DNA from 3 places in the Streptomyces litchfieldiae genome. Region 3 is predicted to be linked to each of the others. Evidence: riboswitches for the same ligand, from Rfam matches in the RefSeq annotation. Region 3 holds a riboswitch; each other region holds the start of a gene.
The links. A riboswitch is a leader RNA that binds a small molecule or an ion and turns the genes downstream of it on or off. The one in region 3 is predicted to bind cyclic di-AMP.
Positions count from the first base shown of each region.

Region 1: another riboswitch for cyclic di-AMP. It lies ahead of RM590_RS30425 (LysM peptidoglycan-binding domain-containing protein); the one in region 3 lies ahead of RM590_RS21285 (M23 family metallopeptidase).
Region 2: another riboswitch for cyclic di-AMP. It lies ahead of RM590_RS30240 (M23 family metallopeptidase); the one in region 3 lies ahead of RM590_RS21285 (M23 family metallopeptidase).

Region 1 is NZ_JAVREL010000024.1:94,095-101,674, reverse strand. It holds gene RM590_RS30455 (serine/threonine-protein kinase) at 1-152, shown strand, start outside; tRNA gene RM590_RS30450 (tRNA-Gln) at 179-250, opposite strand; gene RM590_RS30445 (hypothetical protein) at 280-1,101, opposite strand; gene RM590_RS30440 (sensor histidine kinase) at 1,255-2,592, shown strand; gene RM590_RS30435 (cytochrome P450 family protein) at 2,585-3,811, shown strand; gene RM590_RS30430 (transglycosylase family protein) at 4,027-4,821, shown strand; cyclic di-AMP (ydaO/yuaA leader) riboswitch at 5,141-5,292, shown strand; gene RM590_RS30425 (LysM peptidoglycan-binding domain-containing protein) at 5,296-5,946, shown strand; gene eno (phosphopyruvate hydratase) at 6,152-7,432, shown strand; gene RM590_RS30415 (FtsB family cell division protein) at 7,502-7,580, shown strand, end outside.
Region 2 is NZ_JAVREL010000024.1:54,431-62,010, reverse strand. It holds gene RM590_RS30265 (ATP-binding protein) at 1-933, shown strand, start outside; gene RM590_RS30260 (GtrA family protein) at 940-1,431, opposite strand; gene RM590_RS30255 (5-(carboxyamino)imidazole ribonucleotide synthase) at 1,615-2,757, shown strand; gene purE (5-(carboxyamino)imidazole ribonucleotide mutase) at 2,754-3,275, shown strand; gene RM590_RS30245 (dipeptidase) at 3,272-4,468, shown strand; cyclic di-AMP (ydaO/yuaA leader) riboswitch at 4,804-4,987, shown strand; gene RM590_RS30240 (M23 family metallopeptidase) at 4,991-5,854, shown strand; gene RM590_RS30235 (ABC transporter permease) at 5,926-6,720, opposite strand; gene RM590_RS30230 (ATP-binding cassette domain-containing protein) at 6,717-7,580, opposite strand, start outside.
Region 3 is NZ_JAVREL010000012.1:231,998-239,577, reverse strand. It holds gene RM590_RS21290 (aldo/keto reductase) at 1-529, opposite strand, end outside; gene RM590_RS21285 (M23 family metallopeptidase) at 814-1,872, opposite strand; cyclic di-AMP (ydaO/yuaA leader) riboswitch at 1,883-2,052, opposite strand; gene RM590_RS21280 (winged helix-turn-helix transcriptional regulator) at 2,263-2,730, opposite strand; gene RM590_RS21275 (MFS transporter) at 2,809-4,236, shown strand; gene RM590_RS21270 (pyridoxamine 5'-phosphate oxidase family protein) at 4,233-4,718, shown strand; gene RM590_RS21265 (PP2C family protein-serine/threonine phosphatase) at 4,728-5,858, opposite strand; gene RM590_RS21260 (alpha/beta fold hydrolase) at 5,957-6,856, opposite strand; gene RM590_RS21255 (endonuclease/exonuclease/phosphatase family protein) at 7,197-7,580, shown strand, end outside.

The sequences.
Region 1 (7,580 bases), on a different contig from region 3:
TGCTGGACCTGGGCCACTACGCCCACGCGCTGCCGGAAATCCAGCGCCTGGCCCACGAGTTCACGCTGGAACGGGGCCCCTACGACGCGGTGGTGCTGCAACTGCGGGCGGATGAGCAGCTCTGCCTGCGGCAGTTGGGCCACACGGTCTGAAGTCGTGTGGCCCTCGGCAAAAGGGGCTCCCCTGCCAGGACTCGAACCTGGACATACGACTCCAAAGGACGCAGTGCTGCCTATTACACCACAGGGGATGGCAAATCGGACAAAGCGCCCTGGTGGGTCACGAGGCCCGATCGACACCCAACACTATGCCAGTCCACCAGCCCTCGATGCGACGGTAAAGATCGGCCCCGTTCAGTACACGCACGATCAGACAGCCGCGATAGCCGTCTCCCACGTTCTTCCGGACGGTCCGGGGGTTGTGCTTCTTCAGCGTGGTCTTGCCGAACTGCGCCGGCTCCGCGCCCGTGAGCTCCGCCCAGTACCGCTCGGCCGCCGTCACGTCCGCCGACTCATGGATCTGGACCGAGAACCGGAGGCGCTCCCGTTCGACACCGAGGAGCCGCAGCCAGGCCAGATACACGGTGATCATGTCCGGGTCGCTGTTGATGAAGGCGACGATCTCGCGCACGGCGTGCGGCTTGCTCTTCGATCCTTCCGACCAGTAGAGCCCGACCCCGATCAGGAACAGCTCCCGGTCACTGAGGCGGCCGACCTCGGCCTGGGCGACAAGGGTGGTGGCGCGGCGCCGGAGCGCCTGTTCCCTGCGGTGCGGGGCCCAGCGCGCTTCCGCCATCCGGCGGGCGCGTTCGGGGGAGGTGGTGGGCTTCGGCAGGTCGCGGACCCAGAGTGAGACGGAGCTCTTGGCGACGCCCAGTTCGGCGACGATCTCGTCGTAGGTCTTCCCGGCGGTCCGCAGCGCGCGTGCCTGTGTCCGCAGGTCATCCTTCGCGTTGGGCCGCTTTGTCCAGGCGGCCGGTGGTTCGCCCGCGAGTAGCGGGGTGAGGGAGCCGGTGCTGCGGAGTCCCAGCCGGGCGGCGATTTCTCTTTTGCTCAGCCCTTGGTGGCGGAGGGTGATGGCTTGGTCGCGGAGTTCGTCCATGAGGGGATGATCGCTGGGTGGGGGTGGGGGGTGGGTCGAATCGGGGAGCGATTCAATAGTTCGAGTGAGGGGGGGAACGCTGGGTTGTCCCGTTGCGTGACCTCCTGGCAGCCCGACTGAAAACGGGTGGATCTCGCCCGTAGTCTGGTGATTATGAATGCGACGGGGGCGGCGGCCACGGCGGAGCGGGGCTTCGAGCTGTGGTGGTGGACGCGGCGGCGCAGCGTGGCGTTGGACGGTGGGTTGGCGCTGGCCTCGGCGGTGGAGTGTGCGCTTCGGGGGGTGGCGTTCGCGGACCGGACGGGGTTGCCGGTGTGGCTGGTGGTGGTTCCGGGGGCGCTGGCGGGGTTGATGCTGATTGTTCGGCGTCGCTGGCCGTTGGCGGTGGTTTTGGTGTCGGTGGCGGTGCTGCCGGCGAATATGGGGGGGATGCTGGCCCTGGTGGGGCTGTACACGCTGGCGACGACGGAGGCGCCGCGGCGGATCATCGGCGCGGTGGCGTGTATGGAGGGCGTCGGGGCGATCATTGTGATGTTCCTGTTGCTGGACCAGGATCCGGGGTTGCGGGAGCAGTCGTTGCCGGTGTGGTTCCGGCCGTTGATGTCGGTGTTGTTCGGGGTGGCGTGTGTGGTGCCGCCGGTGTTGCTGGGCATGTATGTGCGGGCGCGGCGGCGGTTGGTGGAGTCGTTGCGGGATCGGGCGCATGGTTTGGAGCGGGAGCTGTCGTTGTTGGCGGAGCGCGCGGAGGAGCGTGCGGAGTGGGCGCGAGGTGAGGAGCGGCGGCGGATCGCGCGGGAGATGCATGACGTGGTGGCGCATCGGGTGAGTTTGATGGTGGTGCATGCGGCGGCGTTGCAGGCGGTGGCGGCGAAGGATCCGGAGAAGGCGGCGCGGAATGCGGCGTTGATCGGGGATATGGGTCGGCAGGCGTTGACGGAGTTGCGGACGATGTTGGGGGTGTTGCGGGCGGGGGAGTCGGGGTCGTCGGGTGGTGAGGGGTCGGATGCGCCGTCGCGGTTGGCGGAGATCGTGGCGGTGGGTGCCTCTTCGGCGCCGGCGAGGGTCCGGCGGGAGCAGGTGGAGGAGCGGGGGCCGTCGTTGACGGAGGTGGCGGTGTTGGTGGATCAGTCGCGGGCGGCGGGGATGTCGGTGGATCTTGCGGTGGAGGGGGAGCCGCGGGGTTATGCGGAGCAGGTGGAGTCGACGGCGTATCGGGTGGTTCAGGAGGCGTTGACGAACGTGCACAAGCATGCGGCGGGTGCGGCGGCGGAGGTGCGGTTGGCGCATCGGGAGGGTGAGGTGGCGGTGCTGGTGCAGAACGAGGCGCCGGTGGGTGGTGGTGGTGCGCGGTTGCCGAGTGGGGGGAATGGGCTGGTGGGGATGCGGGAGCGGGTGACGGCGTTGGGTGGGGGGTTTGTGTCGGGGCCGACGGACAGTGGTGGTTTTCGGGTGTCGGCGGTGATTCCGGACCGGCGGTCGGCGCGTGGGTGAGCGGCCGGCGCTGTTCGGCGAGGGGTTCGCGGCGGATCCGTATCCGGCGTACGCGTGGTTGCGGGAGAACGCGCCGGTGTATCGGGCGGTGTTGCCGAGTGGGGTGTCGGCGTGGTTGGTGACGCGGTATGCGGATGCCCGGCGGGCGTTGGCGGATCCGCGGTTGAGCAAGGATCCGGGGCGGCATCGGGCGGCGGAGCACGCGTCGGGCCGGGTGGGGATTCCGGGGGAGCGTGGTGCAAATGTGATGACGCATCTGCTGAATATTGATCCGCCGGATCACACGCGGTTGCGGCGGTTGGTGTCGAAGGCGTTCACGCCGCGGCGGGTGGCGGAGTTCGGGCCGCGGGTGCGGGAGTTGTGCGATGGGTTGGTGGATGGGTTCGCGGGTCGGGGTGCGGCGGATCTGATTGACGAGTTTGCGTTTCCGCTGCCGATTTACGCGATTTGTGATTTGTTGGGGGTGCCGGCGGAGGATCAGGAGGACTTCCGGCGGTGGGCGGGGATGATGCTGCACACGGCGGGGAAGCGCGGTGGGGTGGGGCGTGCGGTGCGGCGGATGCGGTCGTATTTGGGGGAGTTGATTCATCGGAAGCGGGGTGAGTTGGGGGATGACCTGATTTCGGGGCTGATCCGGGCGTCGGATCATGGGGAGCAGTTGTCGGAGGAGGAGGCCGCGGCGATGGCGTTCATTCTGCTGTTCGCGGGCTTCGAGACGACGGTGAATCTCATTGGCAACGGGATGCTGGCGTTGTTGCGGAATCCGGGTGAGCTGGGGCGGTTGCGGGCGGGGGTGCTGGCGGGGGATGAGGGGTTGCTGGCGTCGGCGGTGGAGGAGTTGTTGCGGTTCGACGGGCCGGTGGAGTTGGCGACGTGGCGGTTCGCGAGTGAGCCGTTGACGCTGGGGGGTGCGCGGGTGGGGCGGGGGGATCCGGTGCTGGTGGTGCTGGCGGCGGCGGATCGGGATCCGGAGCGGTTCGCGGCGCCGGATGTGCTGGATCTGGGGCGGGTGGACAATCCGCATCTGGGGTATGGGCACGGGATTCATTACTGTCTGGGGGCGCCGTTGGCGCGGCTGGAGGCGCGGACGGCGTTGGGTGTGTTGTTGCGGAGGCTGCCTGACGTGCGACTGGCTGTCGATCCGGGGGAGTTGAGGTGGCGGGGTGGGCTGATCATGCGGGGGCTGCGCTCACTGCCGGTGGAGTTCGGGCCCGAGTGATGACGGCGCGTCACCGGTGTGATCTGCGTGTGATCTCCATGGGATCGGCTTGTGATCGTGTGTGGGGAGGGCTAGGTTCCCCCTCAACCGCATCACTGTTCGCTTGGGAGGCCCATCAGATGCGCTCCGGGACTGGTCGTCATCGTCGTCCGCGACAGGCTCCGGCCTTTATTGTCGCCGCGGGCGTCACGGGCGCGGGGATCGCGCTGCCGTTGATGAGCGCGGGATCGGCGCAGGCGGTGGGGGACGAGACGTGGGACAGGGCCGCCGAGTGCGAGAGCGGCGGGGTGTGGAGTGCGAACACCGGCAATGGCTATTTCGGTGGTCTTCAGTTGACGCTGGGCATGTGGGAGGAGTACGGCGGGCTGGAGTTCGCGGCGCGGCCGGATCTGGCCAGCCGGGCGCAGCAGATTTCGGTGGCGGAGCGGATTCTGGAGGATTTGGGCAAGGAGGCGTTCCCGGCGTGCGGGGTGCTGTCGGGTTTGTGGCAGGAGTTCCGGGAGGAGCGCGGGGACGAGGTGGACCGCGCGGAGGAGGCCGAGGAGGCGCAGGCCGAGGAGGAGATCGGCGGCGCGGAGGAGTCGGCGGCGCCGGAGGCGGGGGCGGGCGAGGAGGAGGCGGGGCCGGCCGGGCCGGCGGAGAAGGAGCCGGAGGGGTCGGCCGGGGAGCCGGATCCGTTGCCGTGGGAGCGGCCGGAGGAGGCGCCGGCGGAGACGCCGGAGGCGGGCGGGGGGCTGCCGGAGGGGGAGCGCGCGGAGTCGTCGGGGAGCGGGCGGCACCGGGGTGAGCCGGACCCGGCGGAGGCGGAGAGGGCGGGTGAGGCGGGTGAGGGGAGGCACGCGGAACGCCATGAGGTCCGGCGGGGGGACACGTTGTCCGCCATCGCGGTGGAGTACGGGGTGCCGGGGGGTTGGCCGGCTCTCTACGCGATGAACGAAACGGTCATAGGTGATGATCCGGACTACATACTCCCGGGTCAGGAGCTGGACTTGACGGTTACGGGCCGTTAGGGGCCGGTCCGCCGGAGCTATTTCACTTCATGCCAAGTGTGACCATCATCTCCTTGTTTCCCGGGAGTGCCCGACTCGTCCGCCCTGTCTCTCCCGTCACTGACCTGCACTGATGTCCCTTTTGGTGCGTCAAGGGCCGCCACGCCGACGATCTTCTTCGTTCTTGAATCGTTAGCTGGCCTGTGTTTAGTGTCCCTCCGCCCGGCTCTCATGTCGGGCACCGAGGCCGTAACGCCGAATCCTGCCGCCGGCCGAGGGGACCACCATCGCGCACCACCGCAGGCAGGAGCGGGGGACCCAGACCACGACCCGGCGCACCACGAGCACCGGGCCGCGGACGCCGCGGCGGACCGTTCACCGGTCCGTAGGCGGCTTGGGGTGAAGCCCCGAGGGCCGCGAGGCTCCCGGGGCCGGGCAACTCACCTGACCCGAACCCGACAGCTCACCTCGCAGGCGTCGGTGAGAAGGAACGTCATGCTGTTCACGGGCAAGGGCCGTCACCGCCGTCCGTCCAAACCGACCCGGTTCGCCGCGGCCGCCACCGTCACCGGTGCCGCGGTCGCCATCCCGTTCATCGGCGCCACCGGCGCCAGCGCCGCCTCCGTCGAGACCTGGGACGCCGTCGCCCAGTGCGAGTCCGGCGGGGACTGGTCCATCAACACCGGCAACGGCTTCTACGGCGGCCTCCAGTTCACCCAGTCGAGCTGGGAGGCGGCCGGCGGCACCCAGTACGCGGCGCGCGCCGACCAGGCCACCAAGGAGCAGCAGATCGCCACCGCCGAGCAGCTCCTCGCCATGCAGGGCCCGGGCGCCTGGCCCGTCTGCGGCGCGCAGGCCGGCCTGTCCGCCGGCGGCCCGGCCGCCGAGGTGGACACCAGCGGCTCCGCCGCGACCGAGGAGCCCGCGGAGGAGGCCCCGGCTCCCGAGGCCCCCGCCGAGGAGGCTCCCGCGCCCGAGGCTCCGGCCCCGAGCTCCGGCGGCGACTACACCGTCCGGTCCGGCGACACCCTCTCCGGCATCGCCGAGGAGCACGACACCACCTGGCAGCAGCTCTACGCCGACAACGCCCGGGTCATCGGCGACGACCCGGACCTGATCATCCCCGGCCAGGAGCTCAGCCTCTGACCGAAGTGCCCCGGTGCGGGCGGCCCGCCCGCACCGGGTTTTCTTCACCTTGTAAACAAAAAGATGAGACCCGCTCTGAGCAGGGTTTTTGGCCCCGCTTCAGACTCTGACGGCGAGCTGACGGGCGGTGCCGGTCCGGAAGGCGGTTAGGCTCAGAGGGCTTAAGACGCCAACTGAAGAACCACTCGGACCTAAGGAGAACCTCGTGCCGTCCATCGACGTCGTCGTAGCCCGCGAGATCCTTGACTCGCGAGGCAATCCCACGGTCGAGGTCGAGGTCGGCCTCGACGACGGCAGCACCGGCCGCGCCGCGGTGCCCTCCGGGGCGTCCACCGGCGCCTTCGAGGCGCTGGAGCTGCGCGACGGGGACCAGAGCCGTTACCTCGGCAAGGGCGTGGAGAAGGCCGTTCTCGCCGTCATCGAGCAGATCGGCCCCGAGCTGGTCGGCTACGACGCCACCGAGCAGCGGCTGATCGACCAGGCGATGTTCGACCTGGACGCCACCGCCGACAAGTCCTCGCTGGGCGCCAACGCCATCCTGGGCGTTTCCCTGGCCGTCGCGCACGCCGCCTCGGAGTCCCGCGATCTGCCGCTCTTCCGCTACCTCGGCGGGCCGAACGCGCACCAGCTTCCGGTCCCGATGATGAACATTCTGAACGGCGGCGCGCACGCCGACTCCAACGTGGACATCCAGGAGTTCATGATCGCGCCGATCGGCGCGGAGTCCTTCTCCGAGGCCGTGCGCTGGGGCGCCGAGACCTACCACACCCTCAAGAAGGTGCTGAAGGAGCGCGGCCTGGGCACCGGGCTGGGCGACGAGGGCGGCTTCGCGCCGAACCTCTCCTCCAACCGCGAGGCGCTGGACCTGATCGTCGAGGCGATCCAGAAGGCCGGTTACACCCCCGGCCAGGACATCGCGCTCGCCCTGGACGTCGCCGCCACCGAGTTCTACTCGGAGGGCGCCTACACCTTCGAGGGCAAGTCCTACAGCGCGCAGGAGCTCACCGCGTACTACGCCGAGCTCGTCGCGGCCTACCCGCTGGTGTCCATCGAGGACCCGCTGAGCGAGGAGGACTGGGAGGGCTGGCAGGCGCTGACCGCCGAGCTCGGCGGCAAGGTGCAGATCGTCGGCGACGACCTGTTCGTCACCAACCCCGAGCGGCTCCAGCGCGGCATCGACTCCGGCGCGGCCAACGCCCTGCTGGTGAAGGTGAACCAGATCGGCTCGCTCACCGAGACCCTGGACGCCGTCGAGCTGGCCCAGCGCAACGGCTTCAAGTGCATGATGTCCCACCGCTCCGGCGAGACCGAGGACGTCACGATCGCCGACCTGGCCGTCGCCACCAACTGCGGCCAGATCAAGACCGGTGCGCCCGCCCGTTCCGAGCGGGTCGCCAAGTACAACCAGCTCATGCGGATCGAGGAGATCCTCGACGACGCCGCGGTGTACGCCGGACGCAGCGCGTTCCCGCGCTTCCGCGGCTGACACCGGCCATGTGCCCCCGTCCCCGCCATCCGTCCCGTACGGTGGCGGGGACAGCCATGGGGACAGGCGATGCGCGAACGAGGAGGCGACGTGGCCGGTGACCGGGACCGGTTCTCCACCGCCACCAGGCTCAGGGCGCTGGGCGAGC
Region 2 (7,580 bases), on a different contig from region 3:
CACGGCGAGACCGTCACCGTCGAGCAGCCCCGGAGCATCGTCAGTAACGAGATCGGGCGGATGGTCACGATCATCCTGGTCGTCTCGCTGCTGGCCGTCGCCGCCGCCGCGCTGCTCGCCGTCCAGCAGGCGCACCGGGTGGCCGCGCCGCTGACCGATCTCGCCGAGACCGCCGAACGGCTCGGCTCCGGCGACCCCCGGCCGCGCCACCGCCGTTACGGGGTCGCCGAGCTGGACCGGGTCGCGGACGTGCTGGACGCCAGCGCGGAACGGATCGCCCGCATGCTCACCGCCGAACGCCGGCTGGCCGCCGACGCCTCCCACCAGTTGCGCACGCCGCTGACCGCGCTGACCATGCGGCTGGAGGAGATCATCGCCACCGAGGACCGGGACGCCGCCGCCGAGGAGGCGGCCATCGCGCTGGCCCAGGTGGAACGGCTCACCGATGTCGTGCAGCGGCTGCTGACCAACTCCCGCGACGCCCGGCTGGGCTCCGCGGTCGGCTTCGACCTCGACGAGGTCGTCGTGCAGCAGATGGAGGAGTGGCGGCCGGCCTACCGCAGCGCGGGCCGCGCGCTCGTGCGCTCCGGCAAGTCCGGCCTGCGCGCCGTGGGCACGCCGGGCGCCGTCTCCCAGGTGCTGGCGTGCCTCGTGGAGAACTCGCTGATGCACGGCGCGGGCACGGTGGCGCTGCGCACCCGGACCACCGGGAACCAGGTCGTCGTCGAGGTGACGGACAACGGCCCGGGCGTGCCGAGCGAACTGGGCGCCCGCGTCTTCGAGCGCACGGTCAGCGGGCGGAACTCCACGGGCCTGGGACTCGCCGTCGCCCGGGACCTCGCGGAGGCGGACGGCGGCCGGCTGGAACTGCTCCAGCAGCGGCCACCCGTCTTCGCACTGTTCTTGAGTCGTGAGGCCGAAGAGGCGTGCTGAGGCGCCTCAGTTGCCGGGGGAGCCGGCCGTGGCCGGTTCCGGGGTGGCGCCGGGGGCCGGCGCGGGGGCGGTGCGGAACACCCAGGTGCGGTAGGACCAGAAGCGGAACAGCGAGCCGATGCCCAGCCCGATCACGTTCTTCGCGAGGTTGTCCGCGAGCGGCGAGGTGAAGCCCAGGCCGTAGTGCGACAGCGCCAGCACCCCGTTCTCGATCACCATGCCCACGCAGGAGAACAGCAGGAAAAGCCCGGCCTCCCGGCTGCGGCCGGTCTTGTCGCGGTGCCGGTAGGTCCAGTACCGGTTCCCCAGGTAGTTGGCGCAGATGGCCGCCGAGGTGGCGATGACGCCGGAGCGGATGGGCGCCAGGCCGGCGGCCTGGCCGCACAGGTTGAACACGACGACGTTCACGAGGAAGCCGAAGGCGCCCACGGTGCCGAACTTCGCGGCCTCCTGGGCGATGCCGCGCAGGCGGTCGCGGAGCGTGCGCCGGTCGCTCATGGCTGCCATGCTAACCAGCCGGTTCCCGGCGGCCTCGGCCGATGCGCATGTATGCCCTTCTGCTGAGTTCTCCCGCGGTTGCCTCGCATCGCCCCCGCGCGACCGTGAACAAGGACGTGCGGCGGCGCCACGCGGTTCCGCCCGGCCGGTCGGCGCCGGACGGGCGGCCGTTACGCTGGGTGTGTGACATTCCCGGTGATCGGCATGGTCGGAGGCGGTCAGCTCGCCCGCATGACCCACGAGGCGGGCATCCCCCTCGGCATCAGATTCAGGCTGCTCAGCGAGACGCCACAGGACTCGGCGGCCCAGGCCGTGCACGATGTCGTGGTCGGCGACTACCGCGATCTCGACACGCTGCGGTCGTTCGCGCAGGGGTGCGACGTGGTCACGTTCGATCACGAGCATGTGCCGACCGAGCATCTCCGGGCGCTGGAGGCGGAGGGCATCGCCGTCCGGCCGGGCCCCGACGCGCTGGAGCACGCGCAGGACAAGGGCCTGATGCGGGCGCGGCTGACCGAGCTGGGCGTGCCCTGCCCCCGGCACCGGATCGTCGCCGACCCGGCCGATGTCCGGCGCTTCGCGGAGAACGAGGTCGGCGGCTTCCCCGTCGTGCTCAAGACCGTCCGCGGCGGCTACGACGGCAAGGGCGTGTGGGTCGTCGGCTCCGAGGCCGAGGCGGCCGAGCCGTTCCGGGCCGGGGTGCCCGTGCTGGCCGAGGAGAAGGTCGACTTCACCCGCGAGCTGGCCGCCAACGTCGTCCGCTCGCCGCACGGGCAGGCCGTCGCCTACCCCGTCGTGGAGTCCGTCCAGGTCGCCGGCGTCTGCGACACCGTCATCGCCCCGGCCCCCGGCCTGCCCGACGCGCTCGCCCTCGCCGCCCAGGAGCTGGCGCTCACCGTCGCCCGCGAGCTGAACGTCGTCGGCCATCTCGCCGTGGAGCTGTTCGAGACCGCCGACGGCCGGGTCCTGGTCAACGAGCTGGCCATGCGCCCGCACAACTCCGGCCACTGGACGCAGGACGGCGCCGTCACCTCCCAGTTCGCCAACCACCTGCGCGCCGTGCTCGACCTGCCGCTGGGCGACCCGCGCCCGCGCGCCCGCTGGACCGTGATGACCAACGTCCTCGGCGGCGACTTCCCCGACATGTACCCGGCGTTCCTGCACTGCATGGCCCGGGACCCGGGGCTGAAGATCCACATGTACGGCAAGGATGTGAAGCCGGGCCGCAAGGTCGGGCATGTCACCACCTTCGGCGACGACCTGGCCGACGTCCGCGAGCGGTCGCGGCACGCCGCCGACTACCTCAGAGGAATCATCGACGAATGAGCAGTCTCCCGCCGCAGGTCGGCATCGTGATGGGCTCCGACTCCGACTGGCCCGTGATGCGGGCCGCCGCCGACGCGCTGGACGAGTTCGGCGTGGTCTACGAGGCCGACGTCGTCTCGGCGCACCGCATGCCGCACGAGATGGTGGCCTACGGGGAGCAGGCGGCCGGCCGCGGCCTGAAGGCGATCATCGCCGGCGCGGGCGGCGCGGCCCATCTGCCCGGCATGCTGGCGTCGGTCACCACGCTGCCCGTCATCGGCGTCCCGGTGCCGCTGGCGCACCTGGACGGCCTGGACTCGCTGCTGTCCATCGTGCAGATGCCCGGCGGGGTGCCGGTCGCCACGGTCTCCGTCGGCGGCGCGAAGAACGCCGGGCTGCTCGCCGTCCGCATCCTGGCCGCGCACGACCCGGCGCTGGCCGAGCGCATGCGCGACTACCAGCGCGGGCTGCGCGAGCAGGCCGCCGAGAAGGGCCGCCTGCTGCGCGCCGGCCTGGCCGCCGGCGGGGACGCGTCGTGACCACTGCGGCCGGGCTGGCCCGGGCCCGGGAACTGCTGGCCGAACACCCCGTCGTGGACGGGCACAACGACCTGCCGTGGGCGTTGCGCGAGCGCGTCGGCTACGACCTGGACCGCTGCGACATCGCCGCCGACCAGAGCGGCCAGGTGCACACCGACCTGCCGCGGCTGCGGGCGGGCGGCGTGGGCGCGCAGTTCTGGTCGGTGTACGTCAGCGCCGTGCTGTCCGGGGACAGCGCGGTGAGCGCCTGCCTGGAGCAGATCGACGTCGTCGGGCGGCTCCAGGACCGTTACCCGGAGCACCTGCGGCCCGCGCGCACGGCGGACGACATGGCGGCGGCCCGGGCCGAGGGCCGGATCGCCTCGCTGATGGGCGCCGAGGGCGGGCACTCCATCAACAACTCCCTGGCGACGCTCCGCGCCTTCCACCGGCTCGGCGTCCGGTATATGACGCTGACCCACAACAACACGATCGACTGGGCGGATTCGGCGACCGACGAGCCCCGGCACGACGGGCTGAGCGCGTTCGGCGAGGAGGTGGTCCGGGAGATGAACCGCATGGGGATGCTGGTGGACCTCTCGCACGTCGCCCCCGCCACGATGCGCGACGCGCTGCGGGTGACCGAGGCCCCGGTGATCTTCTCGCACTCCTCGGCCCGCGCGGTGTGCGACCACCCGCGCAACGTGCCGGACGACGTGCTGGCCGCGCTGCCCGCCAACGGCGGCGTTGCGATGGCCACCTTCGTGCCGAACTTCGTGCTGCCCGCCGCCGTCGAGTGGTCCATCGGCGCCGCCGAGAACCTGCGGGCGCACGGGCTGCACCCGCTGGACACCACCGAGCGCGCCATGGCCGTGCACCGGGCGTACGAGGAGGCGCACCCGCGCCCGCACGCCACCGTGGCCACGGTCGCGGACCATCTGGACCACATGCGCGAGGTGGCGGGCATCGACCACATCGGCATCGGCGGCGACTACGACGGGACGGCGTTCCTGCCGGACGGCCTGGAGGACGTGACGGGCTATCCGCGGCTGATCGCGGAGCTGCTGGAGCGGCGCTGGTCGCCGGCGGATCTGGCGAAGCTCACCTGGCACAACGCGGTGCGCGTGCTGCGCGACGCCGAGGCGGTCGCCCGGGATCTGAGCGAGCGCCGCGCCCCCTCGGTGGCGACGATCGACGCCCTCGACGGCGAATAAGACATTGCGAACATCCCGCCCGATAAAGGTCTTTGTGGCGGGCGCCGTGACCGAGTTCACTCGCGGCTTTTCCTTCGTCGGCGCGGTCCGGCTGTCGAATTCGCGAGTGCCCTCAAGTGACGGGTATTCAGGGAAAGTTGGCGGAACGGGCCGCTTCCGGCGTCCGTGCGCTCGGTAATGGAATCCTTGCGCAACGTCACCGAAAGCGTGTCCCGCTATTTCCGATCATGGGCTCGGCGCGGCCTCTTTCTTGTCTTGCCCGAATTAATCGGTTTACGGTGCTCCTCGCGCCGCACCCGCGGCCTTCCGCTCCGGACGCCGAGTCCTGTCACCGGCAGCGGAAAACGCAGCAATTCCCGTGACAGGAGCGGGGGAACCACTTTCGCCGGAGCGTTTCCGACGCGCCGGCTCGGGGTGAAGCCGCCGGCGAATTCGAGTCCTTGGGCCCGAATTCACGGCGGCCGGGCATCTCCGGCCCGAACCCGACAGCTCACCTCGCAGGCGCTGGAGAGGAGCACCCCTATGTCCGCACGCGGACGTCACCGCCGCCAGCGCGTCCGGCGCATCTCGCGCGTTTCCCTCATGCTCACCGCCGGTGGTGCCGGCGTGGCCCTGCCGCTCATCGCCGCGGGCGGCGCGAGCGCCGCTCCGGCCGCCGAGACCGCCGTCACGGCCGCCGCCCCCAAGGCCGTCGAGGCCCTGGCCCCGGCCGCCGCCCCGGCGGCCCAGCCCGCCGGGACCTACACCGTGGTCGGCGGCGACACCCTGTCCAAGATCGCCCAGGCCGAGGACGTCGAGGGCGGCTGGAAGGGCCTGTACGACGGCAACCGTGAGGTCATCGGCGACGACCCGAACCTGATCATCCCCGGTCAGGAGCTGTCCCTCGCCGGTGCCGAGGCCGCCGCCGAGGCCGAGCCCCAGGCCGCCCCGGCCGAGGAGCCAGCCCCCGAGCCGGAGCCCGCGCCCGCCGAGGAGTCCGCCGGCGGCTTCACCGCCCCCGTCGAGGGCGCCCTGGGCACCGCCTACGGCGTCGCCGGCTCCTCCTGGTCCTCCGGCTACCACACCGGCGTGGACTTCCCGGTCGGCACCGGCACCCCGGTGAAGGCCATCACCGACGGTGAGGTCGTCACGGCCGGCTCCGGCGGCGCGTACGGCAACGAGGTCGTCATCCGCCACGCCGACGGGCACTACAGCCAGTACGCCCACCTGTCGTCGATCTCCGTCAGCGTCGGCCAGACCGTGGGCACCGGCGACCAGATCGGCCTGTCCGGCTCCACCGGCAACAGCACCGGCCCGCACCTGCACTTCGAGGTGCGCACCGGTCCCGACTACGGCTCGGACGTGGACCCGCTGGCCTACCTGCGGGCCAACGGCGTCACCATCTGACCCGTCCCCACGAGACGACCGGGCCCCGCGCACACCGCGCGGGGCCCGGCCGCGTTCCGCCGCGCGGTGCCTCAGCGGCTGAGCCGCTGGTAGTGCCGCACCGACAGCGGCGCGAAGACCGCCGTCAGCACCACCGGCCAGAGCACGGCCAGCAGCAGGGCGTGGTCGGTGGCCCAGGTCCCGCTCTCCAGGCCCGGGTTGCCGAACAGCTCGCGGATCGCCGCCACGGTGGCGGACAGCGGGTTCCACTCGGCGATCGTCCCCAGCCAGCCCGGCATCAGCCCGGGCGCGGTGAAGACGTTGGACACGGCGGTCAGGGGGAAGGCCAGCGGGAAGACGATCGTGCCGACCGTGTCCGGGTTCTTCACGACGAGGCCCAGATAGATCCCGATCCAGGTGATCGCCACCCGCAGCGCCAGCACCAGCGCCACCGCGATCAGCGCCCGGCCGAGCCCCCGGTGCCACTCCCAGCCGACCAGCAGCCCGCACACCACGAGCACCGACATCTCCAGCGCCGCCCGCAGCAGGTCCGCCGCGCTGCGCCCGGTGAGCAGCGCGGAACGGGCCACCGGCATCGAACGGAACCGGTCCACCACGCCGCGCCCCGCGTCCATGGCGACGGCGGTGCCGGTGGCGCCCATGCCGTAGAGCATGGTCATCGCGAAAACGCCGGGCAGCAGGAACTCCCGGTACTCGCCCCCGCCCGGAACCGCCATGCCGCTGCCGAAGACATAGCCGAAGACCAGCACGAACATGATCGGCAGCGTGAAGTAGAGGGCCATCTCCTCGGGGGTGCGGACGAGATGGGACATGTTCCGCCTGGTCATGACCCAGCCGTCCGCCAGGGCCCAGCGCGCGCGCCTCATGCCGCCACCTCCGGCGCCGCGCGCCGCTCGTCCGCCCCGGCCCGGTGGCCGGTGAGATACAGGAACGCCTCGTCCAGCGTGGGCCGCCGGGTGCCGATGTCCTCCACGCCGATCCCGGCGTCGTGCAGCGCGCGGACCACCTCGGTCAGCGCGGTGACCCGGTCGGCCACCGGCGCGCCCACCCGCCGGGTGTCCCGGTCGGTCTCCGGCGCGCTGCCGCACACGCGGCCGACGATGGCGGCCACCGCGTCCAGCTCGGCGGTGTGCCGGACGACGACCTCGACCCGGTCGCCGCCGATCAGCGCCTTCAGCTCGTCGGCGGTGCCCTCGGCGACCACCCGCCCGGCGTCCATGACCGAGATGCGGCCGGCGAGCTGGTCGGCCTCCTCCAGGTACTGGGTGGTCAGCAGCACGGTGGTGCCCGCCGCGACGAGTGAACGGACCGCGTCCCAGACCTGGTTGCGGCTGCGCGGGTCCAGCCCGGTGGTCGGCTCGTCCAGGAACAGCACGCGCGGGACGCGGATCATGCTGGCCGCCAGGTCCAGCCGGCGGCGCATGCCGCCCGAGTACTGCCCGGCGTTCCGCCCGGCGGCCTCGGTCAGCCCGAACCGCTCCAGCAGCTCGTCGGCCCGGCGCCGGGCGGCGCGCGGCCGGAGCTTGTAGAGCCGGCCGAACATCACCAGGTTCTGCCGGCCGCTGAGCTGCTCGTCGACGGCCGCGTACTGGCCGGTCAGGCCGATCACCGACCGCACCTGGGCGGGCTGCCGCGCCACGTCGTGCCCGCAGATTTCGGCGCGTCCGGCGTCGTAGCGCACGAGCGTGGTCAGCGCCCGCACCGCCGTCGTCTTCCCCGCGCCGTT
Region 3 (7,580 bases):
CGTAACGGGCGGTGTCCTCACGGCGGGAGAACTCCAGCGAGGCACGCAGCCGGGCCGGGGCGATGTTGGAGACGGCGATCTCCCGCACCTTGCCGGCCCGGACGAGTTCGTCCAGGGCGGTCATGATCTCGCCGACCTCCACCGACTCGTCGTCGAAGTGGGTGTAGTAGAGGTCGATGTGGTCGGTGCCGAGGCGGCGCAGGGAGTCCTCGGCGGCGGCCTTGACGGTGGCGGCGGCCAGGCCGGTGTGGTCGGGGTGGCGGGCCACCTTGGTGGCGACGACGATGTCGTCGCGGTTGCCGCGGTCGGCCAGCCAGCGGCCGATGAGGGTCTCGGACTCGCCGCCCGCGTTGCCCTCCGCCCAGGCGGAGTAGGAATCCGCGGTGTCAAGGAAGTTGCCGCCGGCGGCGGCGTAGGCGTCCAGCACGGCGAACGTGTCCTTCTCGTCCGCCGTCCAGCCGAAGACGTTCCCCCCGAGGCACAGGGAGGAGACTTTCAAGGAGCCGATGGTGTGGCGCGTGGTGCTCATGGGCTAGGTCCTGTCCAGTCGGTCGATGGGGGTCCCGCCGGACGGAGTCTGGGGGAGGATCAGCCCGCGACGTCAGATGTGGTGCATCGCAAGGCGGAGTATCGCAGCTCGTACTTGGCCGTACTCGCGCGATGCGACAGGGGGCACCTCCCAGCGTTAGCTGGGGGAGCAGCGAGGTGCCGTGTATGGCGTCGCGGGCCCGGCCAGACAGGGCCTTAGCGTAAGGCCGGCGGCCCTGGCGTCGGGGGGAGCCGTCAGGGCCGCCGGGGTCGTGATCCGTCGCCTCAGATCGTCAGGCCCTTGTCGCGCAGCCAGGGCAGCGGGTCGATCGCGGTGTCGCCGGGGCGGACCTCCAAGTGGAGGTGCGGGCCCGAGGAGTTGCCCGTCGAGCCGACGAGGCCCACGGTGTCGCCGGTGGTGACCTCCTGGCCGGCGGAGACGTTCATCGAGGAGAGGTGGCAGTACCAGACCTCGGTGCCGTCCTCCAGCTCGACGATGACGCGGTAGCCGTACGAGCCGGCCCAGGCGGCTTCTTGAACGACGCCGGTGTGGACGTTCTTCACCGGGGTGCCGGTCGAGGCGGCGAAGTCGGTGCCGGTGTGGGTGGTCTGCCACATCGAGCCGCTCTCGCCGAAGTAGGTCGAGATGCGGAAGTCGGAGAGCGGCAGGGCGTAGCTGGCGCGCAACTGGCGGAGGCGTTCCTCCTCCTCGCGCTGCCGGCGCTCCTCCTCTTCCTGGCGGCGGCGCTCCTCCTCGGCGGCGCGCTCGGCCTCCGCGGTGGCGGCGGCGGCCTCGGCCGCGTCGGCCTGGGCGGCCTCCAGGGCGGCGGTGCGGGCCTCCGCCTCGGCGGTGGCCTCCTGCTGGTCGGCCTGCTGGAGGATGCGGGCGCGCAGCGCCTCGCCTGCGTCGGTGTGGCCGGCCTCGGTGTCGGCGGCGGTGATGCCCGCGCCGGTGAACGGCGTGACGGTGGCGTCGGATTCGCCGCCACCCGAGCCGGCGATGAGGCCGCCGACCAGCGGGATCGTCGTCATCTTGTCGGCGGCGGCGTCCATTCCGGGCACCGAGCCGGGGCCGTTCTCGTTGGCGGTCGCCATGCCTCCGGCCCCCACCGCCGCTATGACGCCGACGCCGAGAACGGCGCGGCTGCGGGCCATGGTGCCCCCGCGCTGGCGGGCCACGCGGTGCCGGCCACGGACCGGACGGACGGTGTCCTCACTGGGATTCCACTCGCCGAACGGCTCGTCCTCGACGGCCTTCGGCCCGTAATAGGCCGGGTACGGGCCGTACGAGCCGTACGTGTCCTGGTGCGTGTCCTCAAGGGAGGCATGCCGGTTCGACGCCACGGAGGCGCTCTCCTTTCCTTCCTCTCGCCTACCGGGTTAGCTGACGGGTTCGGAGCAGGAAGGTCTCCTACGGATGCCGGCCGCTGGTGGCCGCCGACGTCCCGATTCACCCCAAGTGGTGGTTCCCCGGTTCCTTTGGTGCAGTTGTTTCGCACGCGCCGGATTCGGCGACGGAGCACGGTGCCGTCTGGCGACGGCGGTGACGACCGCGCTACGTTATCGAACGTTAATAGACGGGGGCCGCAGATTCCAAGTGGCTGCGGAAAATAAACGACGCGCTGACCAGGATTTAAACCCTTCAAGTCCTCCAAATCGGGCATAATTTCACGCCGCCGAAACAGTTCCCGGAACTGACGGTGCGTCAATTGTTATCGGAGCGGCGTCTCTCACTCACGCACCGTGATCCAGGGCCTCGCGCTCGGCCCGGGCGTCGTATTCCGCCCGCGCGGCGGCGATCTCCCGCTGGTGCCGCTCGGTCCAGGTCACCAGCGACTGGATCGTGGCGTGCAGCGTGGAGCCGAGCGGCGTCAGCGCGTAGTCGACGCGGGGCGGCACGGTGGGATGAACGGTGCGGCTCACGAGCCCGTCGCGCTCCAGATGGCGCAGGGTCCGGGTGAGCATGCGCTGGCTGATGCCGTCGATCTCGCGGCGCAGCTCGGTGAAGCGCAGGCCCTCGCAGTCGAGCAGCGCGATGACCAGCAGCGACCACTTGTCCGCGATGCGGTCCAGGATCTGCCGGACCTCGCAGTCCTCGCGGGTGTCCCACTGCTTCACGTCGTAGGGGTAGACCGCGCCGGCGGGGCAGCTCGGGTCGGTATCCCCGGTGTGCCCCGGGGACTTCAAAGTGCCTTCTTCCATACCGCTTGATGGTTCCGCATGATGCAGTCAGTTACAAGAGAGAACCGTCTCTGACCTTGTCCGAAGGGATTTTTTGCCGTGTCCACACGTGCCTGGGGCGTGCTGTTCGTCCTGTGCGGCGCCATATTCCTGGAGGGCATCGACGTCGCGATGCTCAACGTCGCCCTGCCCTCGATCCGCGCCGATCTGGACCTGACCACTGGCGAACTCCAGTGGGTGATGAGCGCCTACGTCCTCGGTTACGGCGGCTTCATGCTGCTGGGCGGCCGGGCCGCCGACCTGTTCGGGCGCCGCCGGATGTTCATCGGCTGGCTCGTGGTGTTCCTGCTGTTCTCCGGCCTCGGCGGCCTGGCGAGCGAGGCGTGGATGCTGATCGCCGCCCGGTTCATCACGGGCGTGGCCGCCGCGTTCATGACGCCCGCGGGCCTGTCGATCATCACCACCGGCTTCCCGGAGGGTCCGCGCCGCAACCGCGCGCTGCTCATCTACTCCGGCACCGCGGCCGCCGGCTTCTCCCTCGGCCTGGTCATCGGCGGCCTGCTGACGGCCGTCAACTGGCGGTGGGTGTTCTTCGCGCCGGTGTTCCTGTCGCTGGTCATCCTGCTCGCCGCGCTCGCGCTGCTGCCCAGGACGCCGGAGGAGCGGCCCGCCGAACGGCGCGGCGTCGACGTGGCCGGCGCGCTCACCGTGACCGGCGCGATCCTGCTGCTCGTCGTCACCGTGGAACGCGCCTCGCACACCGCCGGCGTCCGGACCGCCGCGACCCTGGCCGCCGGCCTGGCGCTGCTCGCGGTGTTCGTCGTCATCGAACGCCGCTCGGCCACCCCGTTGGTGCGCCTGGGCATCCTGCGCTCGGCCGCGCTGGTGCGCGCCAACCTGGGCGGGCTGCTGCTGGCCGGCGCGTTCTTCGGCTTCCAGTTCATCGTCGTGCTCTATCTCCAGGAGCTGCGCGGCTGGTCCACCCTGGAGACCAGCTTCGCGATGCTGGTGCTGGGCATCGACGCCGTGCTCGCGCCGACCCTGACGCCGCGCCTGGTGAACCGTTACGGCAATGTGCGGGTCATCCTCGGCGGACTGCTGGTCGCGGCCGTGGCCTACGCCGCGTTCCTGCCGATCGGGCCGGACACCGCCTACGCCGCGATGTTCCCGACGATGCTGCTGGTCGGGATCTCCTTCGCGCTGGCCTACGGGCCGCTGACCATCGCCGCGACGGACGGCATCGACGAGGCCGAACAGGGCCTGGCGGGCGGCCTGCTCTACACCTCGTTCCAGTTCGGGGCCGCGCTCGGGCTGTCCACGGTCACCGCCGTCAACGTCGCGGCCACCGGCCCGGGCACGGACGGCGCGCTGGACGGCTTCCGCGCGGCGCTGCTGGTGCCGCTGGGCGCCGCCCTGCTGGCGGCGGCCGTCGTCGCGACGGGGCTGCGGCGGGGGAATGCGCCGGGTGAGCCGGTGACCGGTCAGGTGGCGGAGCCGACGGGCGAACGCGCGGTGACCGCGTCATGAGCACCGCCACTGTCGCGTCGTTCGGCGACATCGAGGACGAGTTCACCGCGTACCTGCGGGACATCCGCTACGCGACGATGGTCACGGTGGACGCGGGCGGCCGGCCGCGCGCCCGGGTGCTGATCGCGGTGTGGGAGGTGGCCGACGGGCGGCCGGTGGGGTGGCTCGCCACCTACCGGACGCCGGTGAAAACCGCGCATCTGGCCGCCAACCCGCATACCACATTCTCTTATTGGAGCCCTCGGCAGAACGCCGTTTTCATCGACGCGGACGCCACCTGGGCCGAGGACGAGGCGGACCGGCGCCGGGCGTGGGACCTCTACCGCGCGGGCAGCCCGCGCGGCGTCGGCTACGACCCTGCGGCCTACTGGCGCGGCGGGCCCGCCGATCCGCAGTACCACCTGCTGCGGCTGGCCGTGCGCCGGGTGCAGGTCGTGCGCGGCACGGATCTGCGCGGCCGGATCTGGCGCGCGCCCCGCTGAGGGCGCCGTTCACCCCGGCCCGGACCCGTTCGCAGCGGAATCGGCGGTGTCCGTGGCCGGGCGGTCAACGGCCAGCAGCGCCATGTCGTCGGCGAGCGCGCCGCCCGTGTGTTCGAGGACATCCTCGACGACCCCGTCCGCCAGTTCGGCGGGCCCGGCGAACACCCGGCCCGCCAGGCTGGCGGCCGGCTCGTAGAACACACCGTCGGCGTCGCGGGCCTCGCTGACGCCGTCGGTGTAGAGCAGCAACTGGCTGCCCGGCGGAAAACCGGCGGTGCACGGCCGGTCCGGACCGGGCCCCAGGTCGCCCAGGCCCAGCGGCAGCGCCGGATCGGCGGGCACATAGTCGGCCGCGCCACCGGGGCCGAGCAGCAGGGGCGGCGGATGGCCGCGGTTGATGAGGCGCAGGCAGTCGGGCGGGTCGCGGGGGACCTCGACCAGGAGCGCCGTGGTGAAGCCCTCGACCGCGTCCAGCGCCGCCCGTTTCCGCCGCTCCCGCATCAGCGCGGTCTCCATGCGGGCGGTGACCGACTCCAGCCGCGGCTCGTCGTCGGCCGCCTCGCGGAACGCGCCCAGCAGCACCGCGACCGCCTCCGTCGCCGCCAGGCCCTTGCCACGCACGTCGCCGATCAGGATCCGCACGCCGTGCGGGGTCTCCCGGACGGCGTACAGGTCGCCGCCGATCAACGTGTTCCGCTGGGCCGCCCGGTAACGCGCCGCCACCGTCAGCCCGCCGGCCCGGTCCGGCGGCTCGGGGACAACGGCCCGCTGCACGGCCTCGGCGACGTTCTGGGCGGCGGCGACCCGCTGGTCGCGGCGGGCGACGATGCGGTTGATGACGAGGGCGAGCAGCGAGATCAGCGCCACCGTGCCGGTCTTGATGGTGGCCTCGCTCCAGGCGGGCTCGGGTATTCGCCACGACATCTGCGCGGCCACGGCGCCGGTGGCCAGCACGCCGTAGGCGGCGGTGATCGGCAACGACAGCACGGGCGCGGCCAGCAGCGGCGCGGCGACATAGAACGGGGTGAGGGTGACGTGCGGCGGCGTCTGGAAGTCGAGCCAGGTGCCGATCGCGACCAGCAGCGCGGGCAGCCAGGCGTACGCCCAGACCCCGGCGCGCCACGGCGCTGATGTGTGCACGCTCCCAATCTGCCGTCGGCGGGGGCGGGCGGCGAGTCGATCTTGGCACCGCGGCGCGCCGTGCGCCGGGCGGAACGGCCCGGGTTGGGCGGGGGCGGTCAGTCGGCGTCGAAGGGGGACATGTGCAGAAACTCGGCGACGGCCGTGCGGAAGCGGTCCGGCGCCTCCAGCCAGGGGTAGTGCCCGGCGCCGGGCAGCAGCTCGAAACGCGACATGTGGTGGCACTCGGCGGCCAGCCGCGCGGGCCGGGTACCCGCGACGCAGTCCTCGGCGCCCGCCACGACGAGGACCCGCAGCCGCGCCGCGCCCAGGAACGCCAGCCGCTCGGCGGCCTCCCCGGCGTCGGGCACGCCCGCGTAGAACGCCTCCCGCAGCCAGTCGGGCGCCGGCGCGTACTCCCCCCGCGCGTGCGCCCACGCGGCCGGGTTCCAGCGGCCGTAGCGGAACGGAGCGAAGTCCGCCGCCAGCCGCTCCGCCTCCCGCTCGCCGAACGGGCCGCCGGCCGCCAGCCGCTCGGCGGCCGCCCGCGCCGCGGGGTACCAGGGCTCGTCGGCCCGGCGCGCGCGCTGCTCGGCGATCTCCGCCGGGTCCACCTCTCGGTCGGCCCGGCCGGCCGGGGCGACCAGGACGAGGCTGCCCACGCGGTAGCGGTTCATCGCGGCGTAGTGCTGCGCGGTGAGCGCGCCGGCCGAGTGCGCCAGGACATCGACGCGCGGCAGCTCCAGATGGCGGCGCAGCGCGTCCACGTCGCGGCGCTGCTCGGTGTAGGAACAGGTCGCGCGGTTCTCCGGGGTTGCGGAGGCGCCGCCGCCGCGCGCGTCGAGGAGGATCAGCGTCCGGTACCGGTCGAGACCGCCGAGGTCGCCCAGCGCGCGGATGTCCTCCCCGGGCCCGCCGCCCAGGCACACCAGCGGCCTGCCCGCGCCGCGCACCTGGTAGGCGAGCTCGACCCCGTCATAGGAACGGAAACGCGGCACCCCGACCCCCTCCTGCTCCATGCTCCTGCTTGTTCGGAACCCCGGACTGAGGGCCCGCCTTCCAAGAGGGCGCCCTGCCCACGACGCTCCCCCGCAAGCGGGAGGTACCCCCTGGCACGCACGCTCGCTGCGTTGCCGAATCGCGCGAGTACGAACAAGTACGAGCTGCGATCCGGCGCCTTGCGATCGCACGCACCAGACGCCGCGGGCCGCCGGACGCCCCCTTGGAAGACGGACCCTAAGCCATCTCGTGGCGGGCCGACGGGAGTTCGGCTGGTGTTCGACACCCGGACGTGTGGGCTCCACCGACAGCCGGGACAGTCTCGTCGGACCGAAGTACCTACAGGTGAGGAGCGTTCCCATGGGTGTGTCCCGGAGAGGGATCCTGGGCGCCGCCGGCATGGCCGGGGTGGCCGGTCTGTTCAGCGCTAACTCCGCTGCCGCGAATGAGAGTTCGGCCGAGGCGGGGACCAGGGCCACGGCCGCGACGGCGGGTGAGCCGCTGATCGGCAGGGCCACCGGCGACCGGCTGCACGTCATGTCGTTCAACATCCGCTACGACGCCAAGGCCGCCCCCGGCACGCCGGACTCCTGGACCGATCGACGTCCGGTGCTGGCGGCGTTCCTCGAGCTCGAGCAGCCGACCGTGATGGGCGTGCAGGAGGCGCTGTACCACCAGGTCAGGCAGGTGGACGGCGACCTGCCGCGGCACTACGACTGGATCGGTCTCGGCCGTGAGGGCGGC